4 regions of the Mesorhizobium sp. M0833 genome follow, and region 1 is predicted to be linked to each of the others. Evidence: predicted binding sites of a transcription regulator. Region 1 holds the regulator's gene; each other region holds the start of a gene.

Region 1 (3,207 bases):
CGCCGACCATATCCGCAGCCGCATCGGCGGCGCCGAGGGCGAGATTGCTGCTGCGCTGATCGTTGGCGTGCGCGCCGGCATTCCCGAGGAGATCAACGAAGCGATGCGGCGTACAGGCATCTACCACATCATCTCCATCTCGGGGCTGCATATGGCGTTGGTCGCCGGCACCATCATGGCGCTGCTGCGCGGCGCCTTTGCGTTGTTTCCCGACTTCTCATCGCGACGGCCGGTCAAGAAATATGCCGCAGCCGCCGCGCTTTTTTCGATTGCGGCGTACCTCGTCTTTTCCGGCGTTGTGGTGGCGGCCGAACGCAGCTTCATCATGCTGGCGGTGATGCTCATCGCCGTGCTGTTCGACCGGGCCGCGCTCACCATGCGCAATCTGGCGATCTCGGCCATCGCGGTCATCGTAGTGTCGCCGCACGAGGTGGTCGGTCCGAGCTTCCAGATGTCCTTCGCCGCGACGGCGGCCCTTGTCGGCGCCTATGCCGGCTGGTCCGATTACCGCACCGGCAGGGCCACCACGCCGCCGCCCCGGCGATCGCCGCTACGCTTGGCCACTCGAAAGGTCCTGCTGGGCATGGGCGGCCTGGCGATGACCTCGATCATTGCAGGGAGCGCCACGGCGCTTTTCGCCATATGGCATTTCCAGCGCGTAGCGCCGCTCAGCCTGTTCGCCAATCTGGCCATCATGCCTATCGTCTCACTGGTCGTCATGCCCTTCGCCGTGCTCAGCGCGCTGGCGATGCCGTTCGGCGCGGATGGGCCTTTCCTCTACGTGATGGGCAAGGGGCTGACGGCGATGATCGCCCTGTCCGGGTGGATCTCCGAGCGCTCGCCGATCGATGCGGTCGGACTGATTTCGCTGAGATCTGTCCTTTTGGTGACGATCGCCCTCGTCATTGCCAGCATGGCGACGACCTGGTTGCGGCTCGCGGCACTTCCTTTTGCGCTCGCCGGCTTGCTAACGACAACGCAGACGCGCGTACCCGACGTATTGATCTCGGAGGACGCACGGCTGGTCGCGCTGCCGATCGGCAGCGGTGAGCTCGCGGTCAACCGGGCACGCCCGAATGAGTTCACCATCGACAACTGGAAACGCGCGCTCACATCAGAGGCTATCGTCGCGCCGGAAACACCTGGAAAGAACGATCCGCAATTCGACATTGCCGATCCGGCCGACCTACCGCCGGGCATGCCGTTCATTTGCACGGACGGTCTCTGCCTCGCCAGGCATCCATCCGGCGCGATCATTGCGCAAGCCAAGGACCGCGATACCGCACGGCCAGCCTGCGCCTTCGCCAGCTTGATCGTCATCGACGACGCCACAGCCCATAATCCTTGCTACTACGACCGGCTGGTCCTCGTCGTCACCAAACGGCAACTGGCGCGCGCGGGAAGTGCGGCCGTCTATTTCGATCCACAAGCGGCAACACGCGCCGAAATCCGCTTCGCCGTCGAAAAATCATACCGGCCTTGGCACGTGCAGCGGAAATTTTCACGCCCGGCGCGCGGCCTGCCGCCATACCGCAGGGCCGACAATCCAAAAGCCGGCACCAAGGGCGCAACTCAGTAGCGGCGGATCAGCCCAACGAGCTTGCCCTGCACCTTGACCCTGTCTGGTCCGAAGATGCGCGTCTCGTAGGCCGGATTGGCGGCCTCCAGGGCGATCGAGGCGCCCTTGCGGCGGAACCGCTTCAGCGTCGCTTCCTCCTCGTCGACCAGGGCCACCACGATCTCACCGGGGCTCGCCGTATCGGCGTTGCGGATGATCACCGTGTCGCCGTCGAAAATGCCAGCCTCGATCATCGAATCGCCTTTGACCTCGAGCGCATAATGCTCGCCGCCCATGATCATATCCGGCGGCACCGAAATCGAATGCGTCTGGTGCTGGATAGCATCGATCGGCACACCAGCGGCGATGCGGCCCATTACCGGGATCGAAACGGCGGCGACGACATCGTCGTCATTGCCGGCTGCAGGGACGCGCGACGATGTCGGCTTGCCCTGCCGAGGGGCACCTTGCCCAAGACTGCCCTGGATGACACTCGGCGAGAACTTGCGTGCCGCATTGAGGCCGGGGGCGATCGAGTCAGGCAGGCGTAGTACCTCCAGCGCACGGGCCCGGTTGGGCAAACGGCGAATGAAGCCGCGCTCCTCCAGCGCCGTAATCAGTCGGTGGATTCCGGATTTGGAAGCCAGGTCGAGCGCTTCCTTCATCTCGTCGAAGGAAGGTGGGATACCGCTTTCCTTCAACCTTTCGTGGATGAACATAAGCAGTTCGTGTTGTTTGCGTGTCAGCATAGCGACCCCCAACAGAATCAGAAAACAAACCCAGAACAGACACTATCTGTTCCAGTTGTGTTCCGCAACTGTTTAAAGTTTAATGAATACGTTAAGGCTCGGGAAACAAACGACGTCCCCTACCGGCGTACCGTATTTTCGCCGCCGCGAGCCTCATCGCCTTGATTCTGCTTTCGTTTGCGCCCTTCTGGCGTCCCGGAAGGGCGCATTGGCATCGGCCGTCCGCCGGCAAAGGGCACGGAAGTGAACCCCTATCGAATGTGCGGTTTGGTCAATGCACCGTGAACGAAACGAACTCAAAGCGCCAACCTCGGGGTTAAGTCCCGGTTTCCACCGCCTAGTCAGGCTGCTTCTCGCCGGTGGAGCCTTGCTACGCGCTACCCGGTAATGGAAGAACAGTTGATGCGTGTCCGGCGTTGCGTTGGATTTTGGGGGAGCAGGCAAATCATGACGGGAATTCCCGATCTCGTGGCCGTAAAGGCGATGGATGCCGCGGATCCGCTGCGCGCGATACGTGACCGCTTTGTGCTGCCGCAAGGAGTGATCTATCTCGACGGCAATTCGCTAGGAGCTGCTTCACGTGCCGCTTTCGATGAACTGTACAAGGCCGCGACCGAAGAATGGTCGCATGATCTCATCCGCGCATGGAACACGGCCGGCTGGTTCAACATGCCGCTTGAACTTGGCGACCAGCTCGGGCGCCTGATCGGCGCCGCGGCCGGCCAGACGGTGGTCTGCGACACGACGTCGGTCAACATCTACAAGCTGTTGCACGCAGCCATGGCCATGCGACCGGAGCGGCAGGCCATCGTCGCCGAGGGCGATAGTTTTCCGACAGACCTCTACATGGCGGAGGGTGTGGTTTCGACGCGAAAAGATGCGCTGCTGCACCTCTCGGGG
Region 2 (3,207 bases), on a different contig from region 1:
ACCGGCCGTTCGATCCTGACACGGCTGCTCGGCGTCATCCTGGCGGCGCTCGCCATACAGTTCGTCGCCGACGGCATCAAGGCGCTGATGGCGACTTAGGAACTGCCCTACTTCGCTGTCGTTTCAATGACTTCGAAGTCGTGGGTAATCTCGGCAGTCTTGGCCATCATTGCCGAGGCCGAGCAGTATTTCTCGATCGAAAGCCCGATCGCCCGCTTCACCTTGTCGTGTGACAGCGCGCGGCCCTTGACGACAAAATGCATGTGAATGCGGGTGAACACCCTGGGATCGGCTTCTGCACGGTCGGCATCGAGTTCGACCACGCAATCTTCGACCGCCTCGCGCCCCTTTTCGAGGATATGGACCACGTCATAGGCCGAGCAGCCTCCGGTGCCGATCAGCACCAGTTCCATTGGGCTCGGCCCCGGCGTCTTGCCCTCCGGCCCGAACGCAGTGCCTAGCACCAACTTGTGCCCACTGGCGGACTCGCCAACGAAAGTGCGCTCCTCGACCCATTTGACCCTTGCTTTCACTTGATACGTCCTTTCACCGCTCAAACGCACAACGTCCCGAAAATCCAAGACCGATTTTCGGGACGCCATTTCGTGGCCAAGGTGCTGGCGCTTTTCGCCGCAAGGGCAGTCCGCCCCGAGAAATCAGAACGGGATTTCGTCGTCCAGCTCGCGCGATGAACCACCGCCGCCGCCCTTGTTGGCGCCACCCCGATTGAAACTTTCGCCCGGGCCGGACTGGCCGAAATCGGAACCGCGGCTCGCACCACCACCGGCATAGTTGCCGACCTGGCCGCCGCCCTCGCCCCGCGCATCAAGCATCTGCAGCTCGCCGCGGAATTTCTGCAACACGATTTCGGTCGTATAGCGGTCGTTGCCGGTCTGGTCCTGCCATTTGCGCGTCTGCAGCTGGCCCTCGACATAGACCTTCATGCCTTTCTTCAGATACTGCTCGGCCACCTTGGCGATCTGGTCGTTGAAAATCACGACATTGTGCCACTCGGTCTTCTCCTTGCGCTCTCCGGATGTCTTGTCGCGCCAGCTTTCCGACGTCGCGATGCGGATATTGACGACCGGGTCACCCGAATTCAGGCGGCGGATTTCAGGGTCCGCCCCGAGGTTGCCCACCAGAATGACCTTGTTGACGCTACCCGCCATGACACTTCTCCGCGCTCATCCGAAACCAAATTCTTGTCGCTGCACCTTACAGGCTATGGACAATCCCTGCCTGCCGTGGCTGCCTTTTCCCACAAGGTTTTTGTTCTCTTTTCGTTCTAGGTTAAAGGTCCTGCACTGTCAATAGATGTCAGTAACAAGTAGTGTCTTGGCGCCGAATTTTCCACGAACCCTGAGATCGAGGCGAACTCAATGAAGATGGTCGAGCATGACGATCAGCCGCAAGAAGAATGGCGGACGGGAGTAAAGACCCGCATGCATGTCTCGGTCTGCAACGGCGCAACTCAACTTTGCATATTTGAACAATGGGTCGAACCCGCGGTTGGCGCCCCGACACATTGGCACCCGGTCGAGGAAGTGCTTACCGTCATCGCTGGCAGGGCCGAGATGTGGATCGATGACGAGCATCTCGTCTTGACTGCCGGACAGTCGCTTGTTGTTGCCGCGCACAGGCAACATGGCTTCCGAAACGTCGGCTCCGAACTGCTTCATATCCATGCCGTGCGTCACCAGTTTTTGAGGCAACGTTTAACGGATCTCCAGACATGGTGAGACGCTGGCTTCCGACGCGTTTGTAAAATCTCGCCGGTCGTAAAAAACACTGCTTGTCTTAAAAACGCGACTTGCCAAACCTATAAGTATTGACTTATGCTTCTGGAATGATCGAAGCAGAGATTTTTCGGGCACTGGCCGATCCAACGCGTCGCGCCGTCTATGAGCGGCTCGCCGACGGCGAGATGACGGTATCGGAACTCCGCAATGGCATGCCAGTTTCGCAGCCGGCGGTATCGCAGCACCTCGCGGTGCTGCGAGGTGCCGGCCTCGTGGTCGAACGCCGGGCCGGCCGCAATGCCTATTACCGCGCCGATCCGAACGGGCTTGTGCCGCTGCTCGGCTGGATCGAACGCTACCGCGCGTTCTGGCCAGAGCGCATCGAAAGGCTCAAGACGGTTTTGAAGGACATGGACCAATGACCAGCCGAGGCAAAGAACGCGCGGAAATGGCGGCAGACAAGATCGAGTTCGAGTGCGAGCTGCCCGAGCCGCCGGAAAAAGTGTGGCGGGCGCTGACAGTGCCGGACCTGCTCGCGGCCTGGATGATGCCAAACGACATTGAACCAAAGGTCGGCAACCGCTTTGCCTTTAAAGCGCCGGATGCGCCGATCGAGTGCGAAATCCTCGACGCGGATCCCGGACGGCTGCTGCGCTATTCCTGGCGGGAGCGGCCGGCGCCCGACGATACGCAGGTGCCGCCCGACAGCCCGGTGGACAGCCCAATGAACGATAGCCCAGTGGACAGCATCGTCACCTTTACGCTCGACCGCACCGTTTCCGGCGGCACACATCTGCGCATCGTCCATGATGGTTTTGCTCGGGCAGCAGTGCCGGAGATCGCGATGGCAGGCGCCGGTTGCCGACTTTCGTTTGAAGCGCGTACTCCCAAGTACAAGCAGATCGCCGCAAACACCCCGCGCCTCTTTATGCGCGCGGCCTGAACGACGACAGTCAAAGGAGATAACGATGAGCGGCCTTGCCAATTTGGTGCCGATGGTGATCGAGCAATCGAGTCGCGGCGAACGTGCCTTCGATATATTTTCGCGGCTGCTGCGCGAGCGCATCGTCTTCATCAACGGGCCGATCGACGACGGCACCTCGGCGCTGGTCTGCGCCCAGCTTCTGTCGCTGGAATCCGACAATCCCGACAAGGAGGTCTCGCTCTACATCAACTCGCCGGGTGGCGTGGTGACCAGCGGTTTCGCCATCTACGATACGATGCAGTATATCAGCTGCCCGGTCTCCACCGTTTGTATGGGCTTCGCCGCCTCGATGGCCTCGTTTCTCCTGATGGCGGGCACGCCAGGGCGGCGTATCGCGCTACCCAACACCAGCATCGTGCTGCATCAGCCTCTCGGCGGTTTCCAGGGCCAAGCCTCCGATATCCAGCGCCATGCCGAGGGCATCCTTCGCACCAAGCGGCGCATGACCGATCTCTACGCCCACCATTGCGGCCGCACCTACGA
Region 3 (3,207 bases), on a different contig from region 1:
CTCAGACCACCGGCACCTGGGAACGCCGGAGCAAGGCCTTGGCGGGGGCATCCGGACAAGAACCGGCCTAAGGAAAATGGCTTGAGGAAATCGATGCGCCGTCGGGCAGTCCCGGCTATGATCGCAGGCAAAAGCTCGGGAGGAACGAAGATGAAAATCGACGGCGGGTGTCATTGCGGCGCCATCACTTACGAGGCCGAGGTCGATCCGGAAAAGACCACCATTTGTCACTGCATCGATTGTCAGAAGCTAACCGGAACGGCCTTTCGCGTCACCGTGCCGGCGTCCGAGGACAATTACAGGATCACCAAGGGCAAGCCGAAAATCTACATCAAGACCGGTTCGAGCGGCGCCAAGCGCGCCCAGGCGTTTTGCGGTGAGTGCGGCTCGCATCTCTACGCCACGTCGGCGGGCGAGGGACCGAAGGTTTACGGCATCAGGGTCGGCACGGCACGGCAGCGCGAGCAACTGGTGCCGAGAAAGCAGATCTGGCACCGCTCGGCGCTGCATTGGCTGCCGGAATTCGAAGGCACGATCATCATCGAGGAGCAGTAGCGCCAGATCCGGGTGAAGCCTCCGGTTCCGGCGTAGCTCTCAATCGTCGCCTTCGACGACCCTTAGCCTCAACTGCCCGGTTTTCGAATCGGCGACACGCGCGCTGCTTTCCGCTTTTGCTCCGCTGCCATTCGAACCAGCGGTATCCTCCGCCGGCTGCACGCCAAACTCCAGCGCCTCGATCTTTTGTCCGCGCCGGGTCACCTTCGATGTCGAGACCAGAATGTCGTCGATATCCTTGGCCGATTGACCGAAATGCGTCTGCAATTTGCGCACCCGCTCGTCGAGCCGGGAGACGTCTTCCATCAGCCGGATGACCTCGCCCTGGATCAGGTGTGCCTGCTCGCGCATGCGGGCATCCTTGAGGATTGCCTGAATGACCTGGATCGACAGCATCAAAAGCGATGGCGAGACGATGACGATCCGCGATCGATGCGCCTTTTGGACAACGGCCTCGAAATTCTCATGGATTTCGGCGAACACCGATTCCGAGGGCACGAACATGAAGGCGGTGTCCTGCGTCTCGCCCTGGATCAGGTATTTTTCGGAAATATCGCGGACATGCACCTCGATGTCGCGCCGGAAAGCCTGTGCGGCCGACTTCTGCAGGTCGGCGCCTTCGGCGGCACGGATGGCATTCCACGCCTCGAGCGGAAACTTTGCGTCGATGGCAAGTGACGGCGCGCCGTTCGGCATCTTCACCAGGCAGTCGGGCCGGCTGCCATTCGACAAGGTCGCCTGGAATTCATAGGCGCCGTGCGGCAATCCGTCGGCGACGATGGCCTCCATGCGCGACTGGCCGAAGGCGCCGCGCGTCTGCTTGTTGGAAAGGATCGCCTGCAATTGCACGACCTGGCCGGCCAGCGACTGGATATTGCCTTGCGCGATATCGATAACCGCCAGCCGTTCCTGCAGCTTGGCGAGGCTCTCATGCGTCGATCTCGTCTGCTCGGTCATGGTCTGGCCCAGGCGGCCGGTCATGGCATCGAGGCGCTGGCCGATCGACTGGGTCAGTTCCGCCTGGCGCGCCCCGAACACTTCGGCGATGGCGCCCATGCGGCCCTGCATTTCCGCCTGGCTTGCCAAGATGCCGGCCATCCGCACCTCGGCGTCACGGGCGTGGTCGGCGGCTTCGGCGGCCGCCACTGCACGCGCCTTGGCCGATCGCCAGAGCGCAACGACGAGCGCCACGAACAGTCCAAGGAACAGCATTGCGCCGAAACCCAGGGCTTGGCCGAGCGTGAGCGTGGTGGCGCCGAGGCGGGCGACAGGTTCGGACAGGATGGTGGCCAGATCGTTCATGCCGACAGCATAGATGATTCGGTCTGCCGGCACAGATCAAAACGTGAACGACCCGAAGCCGTCCCGGTTGACGCTTTTCCTGCGAGGTCTTAGGTGAGACGCCATGTCGATCAAGCCTCTTATCATCCTCCCCGATCCCGTCCTGCGCCAGGTTTCAAAACCGGTCGAGCGTGTCGATGGCGATTTGCGCAAACTGGCCGGCGACATGCTGGACACTATGTATGACGCGCCCGGCATCGGCCTCGCAGCGATCCAGGTCGGCGAACCCTTGCGCATGCTGGTGATCGACCTCGCCAAGGAGGACGAGACGCCGGCACCGCACGTCTTCATCAATCCCGAAATCCTTGAAAGCTCCGACCAGCGTTCGGTCTATGAGGAAGGCTGCCTGTCGATCCCCGATTACTATGCCGAAGTCGAGCGCCCCGCCGCGGTGCGGGTGAAGTATCTCGATCGCGACGGCAAGCTGCAGGAGATCGAGGCCGAGGGGCTGATGGCGACCTGCCTGCAGCACGAGATCGACCATCTCAACGGCGTGCTGTTCATCGACCACATCTCAAAACTGAAGCGGGACATGGTGGTCAAGAAGTTCAAAAAGCTCGCCAGGGACAAGGCGCCGGGCAAGATGGTGGGATAGGGGTCGACGAATGCCCCTGCGTGTCATCTTCATGGGTACGCCCGAATTCTCCGTGCCGACGCTGCGGGCGATTGCCGGGGCCGGGCACGGGTTGACCGCCGTCTACACGCAGCCGCCGCGCGCCGGCGGCCGGCGCGGGCTCGAACTGACGCCGTCGCCGGTGCAGCGCGAGGCGGATCGGTTGGGCGTCGAGGTGCGGACGCCGGTGTCGCTGAAGGGCGAGGCGGAGCAGGAGGCGTTCCGCGCCTTGCGCGCCGACGTCGCCGTGGTCGTCGCCTACGGCCTGCTTCTGCCCAAACCCATTCTCCAGGCGCCGCGGCTCGGTTGCCTCAACGGCCACGCATCGCTACTGCCGCGCTGGCGCGGCGCTGCCCCTATCCAGCGCGCCATCATCGCCGGCGACACCGAAACGGGCATGATGGTGATGCGGATGGAGGAAGGCCTCGACACCGGGCCAGTGGCAATGGTTGAAAAATGTCCGATTGGACCCGACATGACGGCCGGCGATCTGCACGACCGGCTGATGGTCCTCAGTGCTGCGCTGATGGTGCAAGCGCTGGAACGGTTGGAGCGGAATACGCTGACATTTACCACACAGGCGGAGGTGGGGGTGACCTACGCCAAGAAAATCGATAAATCGGAGACTCGCATAGACTGGCTGCGACCTGCCGGCGACGTGCACAACCAGATTCGCGGTCTGTCGCCCTTTCCCGGCG
Region 4 (3,207 bases), on a different contig from region 1:
CCGACATTGTCGAGGTCGTTGTGCTTGCCGCCGGCGCGAACACTCTTCTGGGCAGTCGTGGCGCGCGAATAGGGCCGCTTCTCCAGACCGGTGAAAACGTTCTTGAACTGCACCATGCCGGCATTGGTGAACATAAGCGTCGGGTCGTTGCGCGGCACCAGCGGGCTTGACGCGACGACCTCGTGACCTTCCTTGCGAAAATAGTCGAGAAATGCCGACCGGATCTCGTTGACGCCACTCATGAATACTGCCTTTTCGAGAGAACCGCCGGCTGCCGGCGGAAAATAGACATGGCCTTTTAGCGGTCGCACCGCAGCCTGTCCAGAAACACCAAACGGGCTCAAATCCCCGCTTTCACCAGCGCTTTGAAATGGCTTCTGCCCCGCCGTCAAACGCAAACCGCCGGCACGGGGCCGGCGGTTCGAAACGCATCGATTACGCAAACTCAAAATCAAAACATCAAATCGAAACCCGGCTGAGGCTCCGCGAGGCGTCGCCTGCCCTACATCACCCCAGCGTCGTCCTCGAAACCGTCGTCGCTGCTTTCGGAGCCGCCGTTTTCAAGGAATTTCTCGGCGATCAGCCCGGCATTCTGTCGCAGCGCCAGCTCGATCTCGCGCGCCGTGTCGGGATTATCGCGCAGGAACAGTTTTGCGTTTTCGCGGCCCTGGCCAAGACGCTGCGAATTGTAGGAGAACCAGGCGCCCGACTTTTCGACCACGCCGGCCTTGACGCCGAGATCGACCAGCTCGCCGGTCTTGGAGACGCCCTCGCCATACATGATGTCGAACTCGACCACCTTGAAGGGCGGCGCCAGCTTGTTCTTGACCACCTTGACGCGGGTCTGGTTGCCGACGACCTCGTCGCGATCCTTGACCGAGCCGATGCGGCGGATGTCGAGGCGGACCGAAGCATAGAATTTCAGCGCATTGCCGCCGGTCGTCGTCTCGGGCGACCCGAACATGACGCCGATCTTCATGCGGATCTGGTTGATGAAGATGACCATGGTGTTGGAGCGCGAGATCGAGGCGGTGAGCTTGCGCAGTGCCTGGCTCATCAGGCGCGCCTGCAGGCCGGGCAGCGAATCGCCCATCTCGCCTTCGATTTCCGCCCGCGGCGTCAGCGCCGCCACCGAATCGACCACCAGCACGTCGATGGCGCCGGAGCGCACCAGCGTGTCGCAGATCTCCAGCGCCTGCTCGCCGGTATCGGGCTGCGAGATCAATAGGTTTTCGAGATCGACGCCGAGCTTGCGGGCATAGACCGGGTCGAGCGCGTGCTCGGCATCGACGAAGGCGCAGATGCCGCCCTTCTTCTGGGCTTCGGCCACCGTGTGCAGCGCCAGCGTCGTCTTGCCCGAGCTTTCCGGCCCGTAGATCTCGACGATGCGGCCGCGCGGCAGGCCACCGACGCCAAGCGCGATGTCCAGCCCAAGCGAGCCGGTCGGCACTGTTTCGATCTCGACGACCTGCTCGTTTGCGCCGAGCCGCATGATCGAGCCTTTGCCGAAGGCACGCTCGATTTGCGACAGCGCCGCATCCAGAGCCTTTGATTTGTCCACCGCTTTGTCCTCTACAAGCCGCAAAGAATTCTGAGCCATGATACATCACCCCGTGGTCGTCAATGGAGGCCGGACAATCCCGCAATCCTTAAAAGAATGTACCTCGTTTGTTCTCATTTGTCAATGAGCGGCAAGGATTTGAAAAATAACGGATATCCATATTTGTTCTATTTTTGTTTCGTAAATTTGCTTCCCAATGCCTCCCGCCTCGCATGCGGCGCCGCTGCCGTCACCAACCGAATCGCACCCGCGATTGCAGGGTTCCGCCCAGCGACCTAGTCTCCTCCCGCGCAACAGCAAAGGGCATTTTGCCGGCATGATGAACTCCCCGACGATCCTGGCCGTGGGCGGCGCCTATATCGAGCGGCGCGGCCGGGTTGCCGGCGCCTTCGTGCCAGCCGCCTTGAACCCCGGCACGATGCGCGAGCAGGTTGGCGGCGCCGTCTTCAACGCCTTGCGCTGGGCGGTGCGACGCGGCGCCTCGGCCTCGCTGCTTTCGGTGCGCGGCGGCGATGCCCTTGGCGACACGGTCTTGCGCGCCGTCACCGAGGCCGGCATTGCCGACCTGTCGGCGGTGTTCCTCGACCGGGCGACGCCAAGCCATACGATGCTGATCGATAGCGATGGCGGGCTGATCGCCGGCCTTGCCGACATGGTGCTCTACGAGCTGGCGCTTCCCAAGCAAATCCGCCGCGCCAAGGTGCGTGAAGCGATCGGTTCGGCCAACGCGGTGCTGTGCGACGCCAACCTGCCGTCTTCCGCGTTGGAGCGGCTGGCGGCACTCGCCGCCGGCAAGCCGGTGTTTGCGCTTGCCGTCTCGCCCAGCAGAGCGGCGCGGCTGACGCCGGTGCTCGGACTTCTAGCGTTGGCCTTCATGAACCGGCACGAGGCCGGCGTGATCGCCGGCGTTGACATCGATGCTGACGATCAAGGCGTCGTCGACGGGCTGAGACGCGCCGGCCTGAAGAGCGGCGTGGTGACCGCCGGCGACGGACCGGTGCTCGGTTTCGACCAAACCGGCGCCTTTTCGGTCCTGCCTCCGCCACTGCAAAAGCGGACCGATGCCACCGGCGCCGGCGACGCTCTGGCCGGCGCCACGGTCGCCACCCTGCTGCGCGGCCTGACGCTGCGCGAAGCGTTGCGTGAAGGCGTCGCCGCCGCGGCGCTCGCCATCGAGAGCGCCGCCTTCACCAGTGCCAGCTTTGTCGAGGCGCTGGCGCTCGTGCCCGAGGCGCGGGACCTGGCATGAAGTGCGGCGCGGAATTGCCGAAGCATAACGCAGCCTATTTTCCGGCGCGCCGTCCTGCCTCGTAGGCGCGGCGTGCCCAGATCGCCATCTCATCCGGATCATCGAAGGCACTGTCGGGAACGCTCCAATACGGCATAGACACCAGCTTGCCGTGCCGTGAGCCGGTATAGGTCCATTGCCGGCAGCCGGCCGCTTCGAATTCAGGCGCGCTTTCCGCGTCGGCCTTCAGCATCAATTCGTCACGGATGACGACGGCGACGATCACGCCGTCGAAATAGATGCCCTTGCCGCCGAACATCTTGCGGATGCTAACCGGGCCAAGGCCTTCGAAAAGCTCTTCGATGCGCTCATTGTCCATGCGGCGATCATGTCATCCGGATTTCCCCTTGTCATCGCC

The links. Region 1 encodes LexA, which represses DNA repair genes until DNA is damaged. Its sites were predicted from a motif close to TGTTCNNNNTGTGTTCNG; they were not measured.
Region 2: NKH98_RS23800 (single-stranded DNA-binding protein) is a predicted target of LexA. The motif match lies at 1,271-1,288, and genes of this name have one in related genera.
Region 3: NKH98_RS08425 (DNA recombination protein RmuC) is a predicted target of LexA. The motif match lies at 1,890-1,907, and genes of this name have one in related genera.
Region 4: recA (recombinase RecA) is a predicted target of LexA. The motif match lies at 1,725-1,742, and genes of this name have one in related genera.

What each region holds. Positions count from the first base shown of each region.
Region 1 covers NZ_JAMYOQ010000013.1:45,474-48,680, forward strand. Annotated here, with positions in the region: gene NKH98_RS16690 (ComEC/Rec2 family competence protein) at 1-1,579, shown strand, start outside; gene lexA (transcriptional repressor LexA) at 1,573-2,307, opposite strand; gene kynU (kynureninase) at 2,755-3,207, shown strand, end outside.
Region 2 covers NZ_JAMYOQ010000024.1:29,981-33,187, forward strand. Annotated here, with positions in the region: gene NKH98_RS23790 (MarC family protein) at 1-99, shown strand, start outside; gene NKH98_RS23795 (OsmC family protein) at 108-533, opposite strand; gene NKH98_RS23800 (single-stranded DNA-binding protein) at 657-1,169, opposite strand; gene NKH98_RS23805 (cupin domain-containing protein) at 1,443-1,739, shown strand; gene NKH98_RS23810 (ArsR/SmtB family transcription factor) at 1,847-2,161, shown strand; gene NKH98_RS23815 (SRPBCC family protein) at 2,158-2,682, shown strand; gene NKH98_RS23820 (ATP-dependent Clp protease proteolytic subunit) at 2,708-3,207, shown strand, end outside.
Region 3 covers NZ_JAMYOQ010000005.1:183,221-186,427, forward strand. Annotated here, with positions in the region: gene NKH98_RS08415 (cation diffusion facilitator family transporter) at 1-71, shown strand, start outside; gene NKH98_RS08420 (GFA family protein) at 151-555, shown strand; gene NKH98_RS08425 (DNA recombination protein RmuC) at 595-1,857, opposite strand; gene def (peptide deformylase) at 1,961-2,491, shown strand; gene fmt (methionyl-tRNA formyltransferase) at 2,508-3,207, shown strand, end outside.
Region 4 covers NZ_JAMYOQ010000012.1:130,145-133,351, reverse strand. Annotated here, with positions in the region: gene alaS (alanine--tRNA ligase) at 1-242, opposite strand, end outside; gene recA (recombinase RecA) at 503-1,600, opposite strand; gene NKH98_RS16145 (carbohydrate kinase family protein) at 1,878-2,810, shown strand; gene NKH98_RS16140 (TfoX/Sxy family protein) at 2,845-3,168, opposite strand.